DNA from 2 places in the Rhizobium binxianense genome. Region 2 is predicted to be linked to the other one. Evidence: riboswitches for the same ligand, from Rfam matches in the RefSeq annotation. Region 2 holds a riboswitch; the other holds the start of a gene.

Region 1 (5,211 bases), 730 kb from region 2:
TGGCATCACGCCGCCGATGTGATCCGCGGGCTTAGAGCGGTTCAGCTTTTGATGGAATCGGAGAACCGTTCTAAGTTTTTATTTTTTGCGCAATTCCCGGCAAAAGCGCTTCGCGCTTTGCCTGGAATTGCTCTAAAGCGCCGGCGCGGGTACGGCAGCAGCGCCTACACTGGCGCTGGCGCCGCTCTGGGCGACAGGCGGTTCCTCGGATTTTGACGGCAGCGCCTGCAGGTGCAGGACGCGCGGCTTCAGCGCCTCGAGATAGGCCTCGGAGCGGCCGATATAGATCATGCCGCTTTCGGGCAGTGTGGTGAGCAGTTTGGCCATGGTTTCCTGCCATTCCGGCTCCATGCCTTCCAGCACTTCGTCGAAAATGATCCAGCGCGGGCGCACGAGCAGCAGGCGGGCGAAGCCGATCGCCTTCTGTTCGTCGCTGTCGAGCAGCTTGTCCCAGCGGGCGCGGGTATCGAGCCTTGCGATCAGCGAATGCAGGCCGGCCTTTTCGAGAGCCGCCTCAATATCCGCCTTCTGATAGGCATCGGCACTTTCGGGGAAGGCCAGCGCCTCACGCAATGTGCCGCCGGGGACATAGGCGATCTGCGGAACGAACAGCATGTCGTCGATCGGCGGCAGGCCCATCGTGCCGCTGCCGCACGGCCAGAGGCCGGCCATCGCCTGGAACAGCAGCTTGCGGTTGACGCTGTGATCGCCGTTGATCATGATCTTTTCGCCGGCCTTGATCACGACATCGGTTTCACGCAGACGGAAGCCGCCGCATTCGTCGATCTCTTCGCCGATCTTGGCGACGATGACGATATCCTTCAGCGTCAGCGTGTCGGCCGCGGTGTTTTCATAGGCGATGCTGTCCTTGAGGTCGAAGTCCTCTTCCATGTCGACCAACGCCTGGCGGAAATCGGTGACGCGCATCAGCGTGGCCCGCCATTCGGCGATCGGGCCGAAATTGGCGACGTACCAGCGCAGCGCCGTATTGACCTGATTGAAGGCGCCGACCGACATCATCAGCTGGCCGAGGGTGAGGCCGCCGGAGAAATAGGCAGGGGCGGCGACGATGATCGGGATGACGATCACCAGCCAGCCATAGCCGGCCGAAACCCAGGTGAGGTTGGTATTGGCCATGGCGAGCCGCTTGACGACCCTCAGCACCGAGCTGATGTCGGTGTTGATGCGCCGGCGCTCATTCTCCTCGCCGCGGGCGACGGTGATAGCCGGCATGTTTTCGTTGGCGTGCATCAAGGTGAAGCGAAGCTCGGCCTCCTTCGAGAAACGGTCGGCATTGAGCTTCACCAGCTTGCGGCCGACGACCTGGCTCAGCACCGAGGCGGAAGCGGCATAGAAAATCGCCGCCCAGACCATGTAACCCGGAATGGAGAAGCTGTGGCCGCTGATCCGGAAGATGAAGCCGCTCGAAAGCTCCCAGAGCACGCCGATGAAGCTCACCAGAAGAATGGTCGATTGCAGCAGGCCGAGAACCAGCCCTGTCGTGCTTTCGGCGAGATTGCGGGAATCCTCGTGCAGGCGCTGGTCCGGATTGACGCCGATCAGGCCGCTGGAGGCGAGCCGCAGCGCCCGCTTGCGCTTCAGCCATTGATCGACGAGATCGCGCGACAGGCCCTCGCGCATATAGAGCGCGGTCATCTGATTCAGCCAGGCTTGCAGCACGTTGAGCAGCAGCAGCGTGCCGGCGATCATCGCAAAGATTTCAAGCTGGTGGAAGAACTCGCCGAGGTCGCGGCGCTCCAGCGAATCGTAGAAGGGCGCATTCCATTCATTGAGGATGACCTGGCCGTAGGACGTCGCCAGGATAACAAGGATCAGCACGGTCGCCAGAAACAGCACCTTGCCCCGCACTTGCGAATTCCAGAACGCTGAGAACATCACCCCGAGGCGATATGTCAGGCTGAGATCATACCCTACCCTATCCTGCCTCCGGATTCCTGGCCTCCCCTCGGTCTTATCTGCCATTAACGCTTTTCCAAATCGCCCATGCTCCTATTATTAACATGGTGGCGTTACCGGTCTATCAACAGATTCTATCAGTCATTAAAGTGTGATGATGCTTGCACGGGCTGCGCCTGCATGCATTCGCCATTGATTCGCGGTCCGACTGGAGCTAATTAAAGTGCTCCGTGGTGATTTGGCCGGCCGGCTTGCAGCCACGTTAAAAAAGTCGCTAAAGGGCCGCGTGCGGACCGGTAGCGATTTTTTTCGCCGCCGGTTTTTTATTTTTGATCGAGTGACCGCAATGCCCATCAAGATCCCCGATACGCTGCCCGCCTTCGAAACCCTGGTTCAAGAGGGCGTGCGGGTGATGACCGAGACGATGGCGATCCGTCAGGACATCCGTCCGCTGCAGATCGGGCTGCTCAACCTCATGCCGAACAAGATCAAGACCGAGTTGCAGATGGCCCGCCTCGTCGGCGCCTCGCCGCTGCAGGTGGAACTGTCGCTGATCCGCATCGGCGGCCACAAGGCGAAGAACACGTCCGAAGACCATCTGCTTTCCTTCTACCAGACCTGGGAAGAGGTGAAGCAGCGCAAGTTCGACGGCTTCATCATCACTGGCGCGCCGATCGAGCTTCTGCCTTATGAGGACGTCACCTATTGGGCGGAAATGCAGCAGATCCTCGGCTGGACGGAAACGAACGTCCACTCGACGATGAACGTCTGCTGGGGCGCGATGGCGGCGATCTATCATTTCCACGGCGTTCCGAAATACGAGCTGAAAGAGAAGGCCTTCGGCGTCTACCGCCACCGGAACCTGAAACCTTCCTCCATCTATCTCAACGGCTTTTCCGACAATTTCGAAGTCCCGGTGTCGCGCTGGACCGAGGTGCGCCGCGCCGATATCGAAAAATCCGAAAGCCTGGAGATCCTGATGGAATCAGGTGAGATGGGCGTCTGCCTCGTGCACGAGAAGAAGGGCCGGCGGCTCTATATGTTCAACCATGTCGAATATGATTCCACCTCGCTGTCCGACGAGTATTTCCGCGACGTCAATGCCGGCGTGCCGATCAAGATGCCGCACAACTACTTCCCGCATAATGATCCCGCACTTGCGCCGCAGAACCGCTGGCGCAGCCATGCGCATCTTCTGTTCGGCAATTGGATCAACGAAATCTACCAGACGACGCCCTTCGATGTGGAGGAGATCGGCACGGATCTCTGAGTGTGGCAGAGCGGATGCCGCAGCGTCACCGCTGCGGCATTTCTTTCTGATCCCACGGTTGCGGTTTGGAGCAAATGCGGGCAGGTTCCGCTCCTAAAGCGCGTCGCGATCTTTCAGATTCGCTCTCCGCGCTTTAAGTCTTTGTTTTTACGCATGTCGTTATCGCAAAACCGCTGTACACTTTTGCGCGACATGCTTAAACCCCAGGAATAGAACGGACGGTCGATCATGTCGGATAAGTTGGAGCGGGAAGTTTTCGGACAGACGAAAGCAGGCGAGACCGTCTATCGCGTCGAGATCAAGGGCGGCGGGCTGACGGCCAAGATCATCACCTGGGGGGCGGTCATCCAGGATCTGCGCCTTGAGGGACATGAGGCGCCGCTGCAGCTCGGCTTCGACGACTTCGACAGCTACCCCCTCCATTCGGCCTATTTCGGCGCGACACCCGGCCGCTGCGCCAATCGTGTCGGTGGCGGTAAATTCACGCTCGACGGCAAGGACTATCAGCTGGAGCCGAATGAAAACGGCGTGACGCATCTGCATGGCGGCAGCGACAATATCGCCAAACGCAACTGGACGATCGTCGAGCATGACGTCGACCGCGTCGTGCTGAAGATCGTCGATCCCGATGGCCGCGCGGGCTATCCCGGCAATTGCACGATCCAGGCAACCTTCCGGGTGCACGGCAACGGCGAACTGTCGGTGACTTACGAATCGACCAGCGATCAGCCGACGCTCGCCAATGTCTGCCAGCACGCCTATTTCAATCTCGATGGCCGTGAAGATGCGCTTGGCCACGACATCATGATCGCTGCCGATCACTATCTGCCGACCGACGAGAGGCAGGTGCCGACCGGTGAGATCCGTTCCGTCGCGGGCACCGAATTCGATTTCCGCGAGATGGCGCCGATGAAGCGATTCGTCGGCAGCGAGCAAGCTTTGTACGACCATAATTTCTGCCTGTCGCCCGAGCGCACCGCCAAGCGCAGCGTCGCGCTCGCCCGCAGTCTCTATTCCGGTGTGTCGCTGGAAGTGCGCAGCACCGAGCCAGGCGTGCAGTTCTATGCCGGGTTCAAGCTCAATACCGGGGCGCCCGGCCTTGGCGGGCGTAAATACGGTCCCTTCGCCGGCTTCTGCCTGGAGACGCAGGTCTGGCCGGATGCCATCAATCACGAAGGTTTCCCGAATGCGGTGCTGCGCCCCGGCGAAGTGCTGCGCCAGGAGACGGACTATATCTTCACCAAGAGCTGACGGTCTTTTCAGACGCACGGCGCTGTGGACGCACGGCTGTCAGATTTGATCGCTATGAACCTCTCCGGGCCCCGGGGAGGTTTTTTCTTGTCGGTGTGCGATTCCGTCTTGCTGATTGGTTCTAGATAGGTTCTATTACGTGCCTATGGATAGAACCAGTCTGATAGCGGAGCTGAGCAGCCGCGGCCTGCGTGACCAGGCGTTGACCGGCCCGCTCTACAAGCGGCTGGCGCAGGCGCTGACCGGCCTCATTCAGGAAGGCCTGCTGAAGCCCGGCACGGCGCTGCCGGGAGAGCGCGACCTCGCCGAGGCTCTGAAACTTGGTCGTGTCACCGTGCGCACGGCCTATCGCGATCTGATGGCGTCGGGCGCACTGGAATCGCGCCACGGAAGCGGTACGTTCGTATCGAGCAGGGTGGAACGCATGGAGCAGTCGCTCTGGCGGCTTTCCTCCTTCTCCGCCGACATGCGCTCGCGCGGGCGCCTGCCGGCTGCGCGAGTATTGTCGCGGGCGGTCAACACGCCGTCGCCGGAGGAATCCTTCCTGCTCGGTCTCGGCGGCGACGAGCCGGTGCTGCGGCTCGACCGGCTGCGTCTCGCGGACGGCCTGCCGCTGGCGATCGAACGCGCCGTGGTGCCGATCAAATTCCTAGGCGACGACGCCGGTGGCGAAGGATCGCTCTACGATGCGCTGACGGCCAGCGGCCACCGGCCGGTGCGGGCACTGCAGCGGTTGACGGCGGTCACGCTTGATCCGTCCTCGGCGGCGATCC
Region 2 (5,211 bases):
TTCTGGAATCACGTCACCCGCCCACGAAAACGCTGACTTGACGCGTCTGCCTGAGAGGTACTCCGGCCTTGATTGAAACTCGCTCAGGTAGAGGATTCTGAAGGGGTCAAGCCGACCGACCAGCGCCGCGCATCCGTTCTCAAGGATAACGCGTGCGCAAAATGGGCCGAAGATCGTGACTTCATCCGATGAAGCCGCTGTAAGATAATGAATAGTTCGATCGGAGAAATTTGCCAAAGACGCATTTAATTGACTTAGCGCTATCTTGCCCAGCCCCTCGGCGGTTGGTGACCCGCATAAGAGCGGCGGGAAACTCGTCATTGTCACTCCTGTAATGAGAGCCACTCTACTTTCCGCGTGCGAGGTCTTGATAGACTCGGGTTCTCGACGAAAATTCCATGTTCTTGATCAAGATAACTGCGTGGATACGAAAAACAGCCAGCCACCATGTGATGATTTCATTTATCAATCAACCCTAAGGCGCAGACAATCTGTGTGCGTATAATAATCAGCTGAGAAAGCCGTCAAGGGATTGAAATACACCTCCGTTTTCCAGAGGCTTCGTTTATCAACCACGTAAGGAGCTTCCTTCGCACGCACCATGGCTACATTCAGCAACTTTAAACGTCTCTCTACCGCCGTACTCACCTCGCTGCTGAGGATCGAGCGGCCTCCCAAAATCAAGAAGATTGCCTCGGCCAACAATCGATACAGCCCCTCCGCCAGCGTCCTTGTGGCCCTCTCTCCGCGTCTGAGCCTCTGCTAAACTGAGTAATGGGTAGGTTCCAAACCTAATAATCTTCCGCTTACCGAAGTAAGCGTAGTCGAACCTCCGTACCGGCTTTCTAAAGGTAGAGGTGCTAACCGTTTGAGCTTCATGCACGTTGATAGAAGCCGATCGACTAACAAACTGAACGTGAAGTGAAAGGCAGCTGGAGCGGGTGAAGGGAATCGAACCCTCGTATTCAGCTTGGGAAGCTGCTGCTCTACCATTGAGCTACACCCGCGATGCGCTGAGATTTCCAACAGATGGGGGCGGCTGTCAAGTCGCGCCGGACGCAACGTCTCAGATGCGGAAGTGCTTCGAGAGTTTGAGGCCCTGGGCCTGGTAGTTGGAGCCGAGGCCGGAGCCGTAGAGGCTGGCGGGCTTTTCCTGCATGTGTTCGTAGACGAGGCGGCCGACGATCTGGCCGTCTTCGAGGATGAAGGGCACCTCGTGGCTGCGGACTTCGAGTACGGCGCGGCTGCCGCGCCCGCCGGCCGGGGCATGGCCGAAGCCCGGATCGAAGAAGCCGGCATAATGGACGCGGAATTCGCCGACCAGCGGATCGAAGGGGGTCATCTCGGCGGCATAATCCGGCGGCACATGCACGGCCTCGCGCGAGACGAGGATATAGAACTCGTCGGGATCGAGGATCAGCTCGTTGCGGCCGCGGCTATAGAGCGGTTCCCAGAAATCATAGATGTCGTGCTGATCTTTCTTGTCGACATCGACGACGGCGGTGTGATGTTTGCCGCGATAGCCGATCAGGCCGTCCTTGTCGCCGGCAAGGTCGATCGACAGCGCGATACCGCCGCCCGATACGTTCGGCTGCTTGCTGGCGACCAGGGTCTCGCTTTCATGCAGCTTCAACAATTCCGGCTCGCCGAGCAGGGATTGGCCGACGCGGAAGCGGATCTGCGACAGGCGCGAGCCGCGGCGCACGACGATCGGGAAGGTGCGCGGGCTGATTTCGAGATAGAGCGGGCCGGAATAACCCGCCGGGATCTTGTCGAATTCCTGGGCGTAGTCGGTAATGACGCGGGTAAAGATATCGAGGCGGCCGGTCGAGCTCTTCGGATTGGCCGAGGCCGACATGTCGGCCGGCAGCGCCAGGCTCTCCATCAGCGGCACGATGTAGACGCAGCCGGTTTCGAGCACCGCGCCTTCGGTGAGGTCGATGACATGCAGGCTCAGCCGGTCGAGCTTGTCGGACACCAGGTGCGAGGGCCCGGGCATGAAGCTGGCGCGCACGCGAAAGGCCTTGGCGCCCAAGCGCAGGTCGAGACTTGCGGGCTGGATCTGGTCGCGGTCCAGCTCCCGTTCGGAGATCAGACGCTCCGCTTCGAACAGCGCGGAGATCGCGCGATCCGCCAGAATTCCCGTTTCACGAGCCATCATGCCTCATCCATCATTTGCCGCCGACAAAACCAAACTCGGGGAATTGACGCAAGCAGCTAACAGCAGTATTGCAGAATTATCCCGTGGTGATTTGGCCGGTCGGCTTGCAGCCACGTTAAACAAGTGGCTAAAAAGACCGGGTTGAAACCGGTCTGCTTTTGCGACCGGTTTTTTTGTTATGTGAAGGTGATGGCATGAGCAAGACCTGGCGCCCGGCAACCCAACTCGTCCACGGCGGAACGCTGCGTTCGCAATATGGCGAGACCTCCGAGGCAATCTATCTCACGCAAGGTTTCGTCTATGACACATCGGAAGCGGCCGAAGCCCGCTTCAAGGGCGAGACCGACGGCTTCATCTATGCCCGCTACGGCAGCCCCACCAACGACATGTTCGAAAAGCGCATGTGCATGCTCGAAGGCGCCGAAGACGCCCGCGCCACCGCCTCCGGCATGGCGGCCGTCGCCGCCGCAGTCCTCTGCCAGGTCAAGGCCGGCGACCATATCGTCGCGGCCCGCGCCCTGTTCGGCTCCTGCCGCTGGGTTGTGGAAACATTGGCGCCGAAATACGGCATCGAATGCACGCTGGTCGACGGCCGCGATCTCAAGAATTGGGAAGAGGCGATCCGGCCGAACACCAAGGTGTTCTTCCTGGAAAGCCCGACCAACCCGACGCTCGAGGTGGTCGATATCGCAGGGGTCGCCAAGCTCGCCAACCAGGTCGGCGCCAAGGTCGTGGTCGACAACGTCTTCGCCACGCCGCTGTTCCAGAAGCCCTTGGAGCTCGGCGCCCACATCGTCGTCTATTCCGCCACCAAGCATATTGACGGCCAGGGCCGCTGCCTCGGCGGCGTGGTGCTTGCGGACAAGGAATGGATCGACGAGAACCTGCACGATTACTTCCGCCATACCGGCCCGGCCATGTCGCCGTTCAACGCCTGGACGCTGTTGAAAGGCATCGAGACGCTGCCGCTGCGGGTGCGCCAGCAGACGCAGAATGCGGCGAAGATCGCCGACTTTCTGGCCGAGCAGGGCAAGGTCGCCAAGGTGATCTATCCCGGCCGCAAGGACCATCCGCAGGCCGATATCATCGCCAAGCAGATGACCGGCGGCTCGACCCTCGTCGCCTTCGAGCTGAAGGGCGGCAAGGAAGCGGCCTTCGCGCTGCAGAACGCACTCGATATCGTCAAGATCTCCAACAATCTCGGCGACAGCAAAAGCCTGATCACCCATCCGGCCACGACGACGCACAAGAACTTGACGGAGGAGGCGCGTGCCGAACTCGGCATCTCTCCCGGCACGGTGCGCCTTTCGGCCGGCATCGAGGATACCGACGACCTGATCGAGGATTTCGCCAAGGCGCTTGCCAAGGTCTCGGCCTGACCGACGGGAATAGCGGCCGGACCCATTCGCGGTTCGGCCGCTGCCGGGCCTCGCTCCGTGAGGCCGGACCTCACTCCGTGAGGCCGGGGGGAACAAGTTCGCCCGCGCCGGCGTTCGGAGGTAAAATTAACACTGACGATTAGGCTTAACGATCGAAAACCCTTCGATCATGACGGTTTCATCACTGATCAACGTTCCGTTCCTTGACGGACATGGCCTCTTTATAAGATACGGGTAACATATCTTGACTAAGGTGCAAGGCATGTATCGCGCCCTCACAAAGGATATCGAAGTCGTCGTCGAACCGTTCTATCTGGAGGAGCAATCCGACCCGGAAGACGATCGCTATGTCTGGGGTTACCGGATTGTCATCAGCAACAATTCCGGCATAGCCGTTCGCCTGGTCAACCGTTACTGGAACATCACCGACCAGAACGGACAGGTGGACGAAGTGACAGGCCCCGGCGTCGTCGGCGAACAGCCGCGGCTCAGCCCCGGCGACACCTACGAATATTCCTCCGGCTGCCCGCTCGACACCCCCTCCGGACTGATGTTCGGCCATTACCAGATGGAAACGGACGAAGGCGAGATATTCGATGTCGACATCCCCGCCTTCTCGCTGGATTCACCGGGGCTGCTGCGGGTGCTTAACTGACGTATGATCCCGAAATCGAGCGCAGATTGAAAGCGGCAGAGGGGCCCAGCGCGTCCTATGAGCGCAGGGCATCCAGACGTCATCTTCCGTCAATCATCTGCTAAGGCGCGTCGCGATCTTTCAGGTTCGCGTGCCGCGCTTTAGGTCTTTGTTTTTCGTATGTCTTTGCTAAAACTGCTGCACGCGCGACATGCTTTAAAGGTCAAAAGGATCCGAGGCCTGAGTACCTGGCTTTGCTTCAAACGGATCTTTTGATTGTGGCGGCGCCGGCTGTTGGGCAACGGCAGCATTTACCGCTTTTTGGCAGGCGAGCATCTCGTCGGTTGCCTTGACGGAATTTTTTAAACTCAGGGCAACAATCTGTTTTCCGTTAAAGGTCGCGCGAAAGCTCAATTTACGAGCGAACTCGGCAACCAAGCTCGAATCCTTAAAATCGATCCATAATGCCTTAAAGCCATCAAGGTCCACGGCGCTCGCATCAACTGTCCATTTTGAGCGATCTAAATAAAATTCAAGGGGATACTGCTTCCCGTCTTCCAAGGATTTCCAATTTACATTTCCAATCAGAATGTAAAAAGGACTTTCCTTTTTGACATAATTGAGGCCAAGACGAAAAACCGTGCCGTCTTCGAAGGAAGTCAGAACAAAGCAGCCGTTGCCTAGGGTCTTGTCGACAGCCACCTTCCAGCCGCCGACTTCTTTCCATTGGACTGTCTCGTCATCAGCCAAGCTCATTCGTGGCACCGCAGCTATGAGTGCGAGTACAAAAAACAAAAGTCGCATCAACGCCCCATCCCGCTTTCTTAGGCCAGAACCAAGAAACAGAATAGGTGCACAGTGACTACGCAAAGTCGAGTCACCGTGCTGCATCATCGCTAATCTTTTATTGCTCGCTGTGCGTGTCCTCAACCTTCGGCCGGCTGAAGCTCGGCCGGCTCGAAGCGGTAGGTGGTCGAGCAGAATTCGCAGGTGACGGCGATTTCGCCGTTTTCCTGGCTGGCCTCGATCTCCTCGGC

What was found. A riboswitch is a leader RNA that binds a small molecule or an ion and turns the genes downstream of it on or off. The one in region 2 is predicted to bind S-adenosylmethionine.
Region 1: it holds a riboswitch for S-adenosylmethionine, as region 2 does, so the genes downstream of both, metA (homoserine O-acetyltransferase MetA) here and PO860_RS00900 (O-succinylhomoserine sulfhydrylase) in region 2, are expected to answer to the same signal.

What each region holds. Positions count from the first base shown of each region.
Region 1 is NZ_CP118713.1:4,005,055-4,010,265, reverse strand. It holds partial or broken gene PO860_RS19650 (hypothetical protein) at 1-22, shown strand, start outside; gene PO860_RS19645 (ABC transporter ATP-binding protein/permease) at 133-1,983, opposite strand; SAM riboswitch at 2,138-2,215, shown strand; gene metA (homoserine O-acetyltransferase MetA) at 2,264-3,187, shown strand; gene PO860_RS19635 (aldose epimerase family protein) at 3,416-4,438, shown strand; gene PO860_RS19630 (GntR family transcriptional regulator) at 4,584-5,211, shown strand, end outside.
Region 2 is NZ_CP118713.1:179,492-184,702, reverse strand. It holds gene PO860_RS00915 (hypothetical protein) at 1-321, opposite strand, end outside; tRNA gene PO860_RS00910 (tRNA-Gly) at 934-1,007, opposite strand; gene PO860_RS00905 (2'-deoxycytidine 5'-triphosphate deaminase) at 1,067-2,161, opposite strand; SAM riboswitch at 2,235-2,313, shown strand; gene PO860_RS00900 (O-succinylhomoserine sulfhydrylase) at 2,356-3,540, shown strand; gene apaG (Co2+/Mg2+ efflux protein ApaG) at 3,803-4,195, shown strand; gene PO860_RS00890 (hypothetical protein) at 4,391-4,978, opposite strand; gene PO860_RS00885 (Hsp33 family molecular chaperone) at 5,101-5,211, opposite strand, start outside.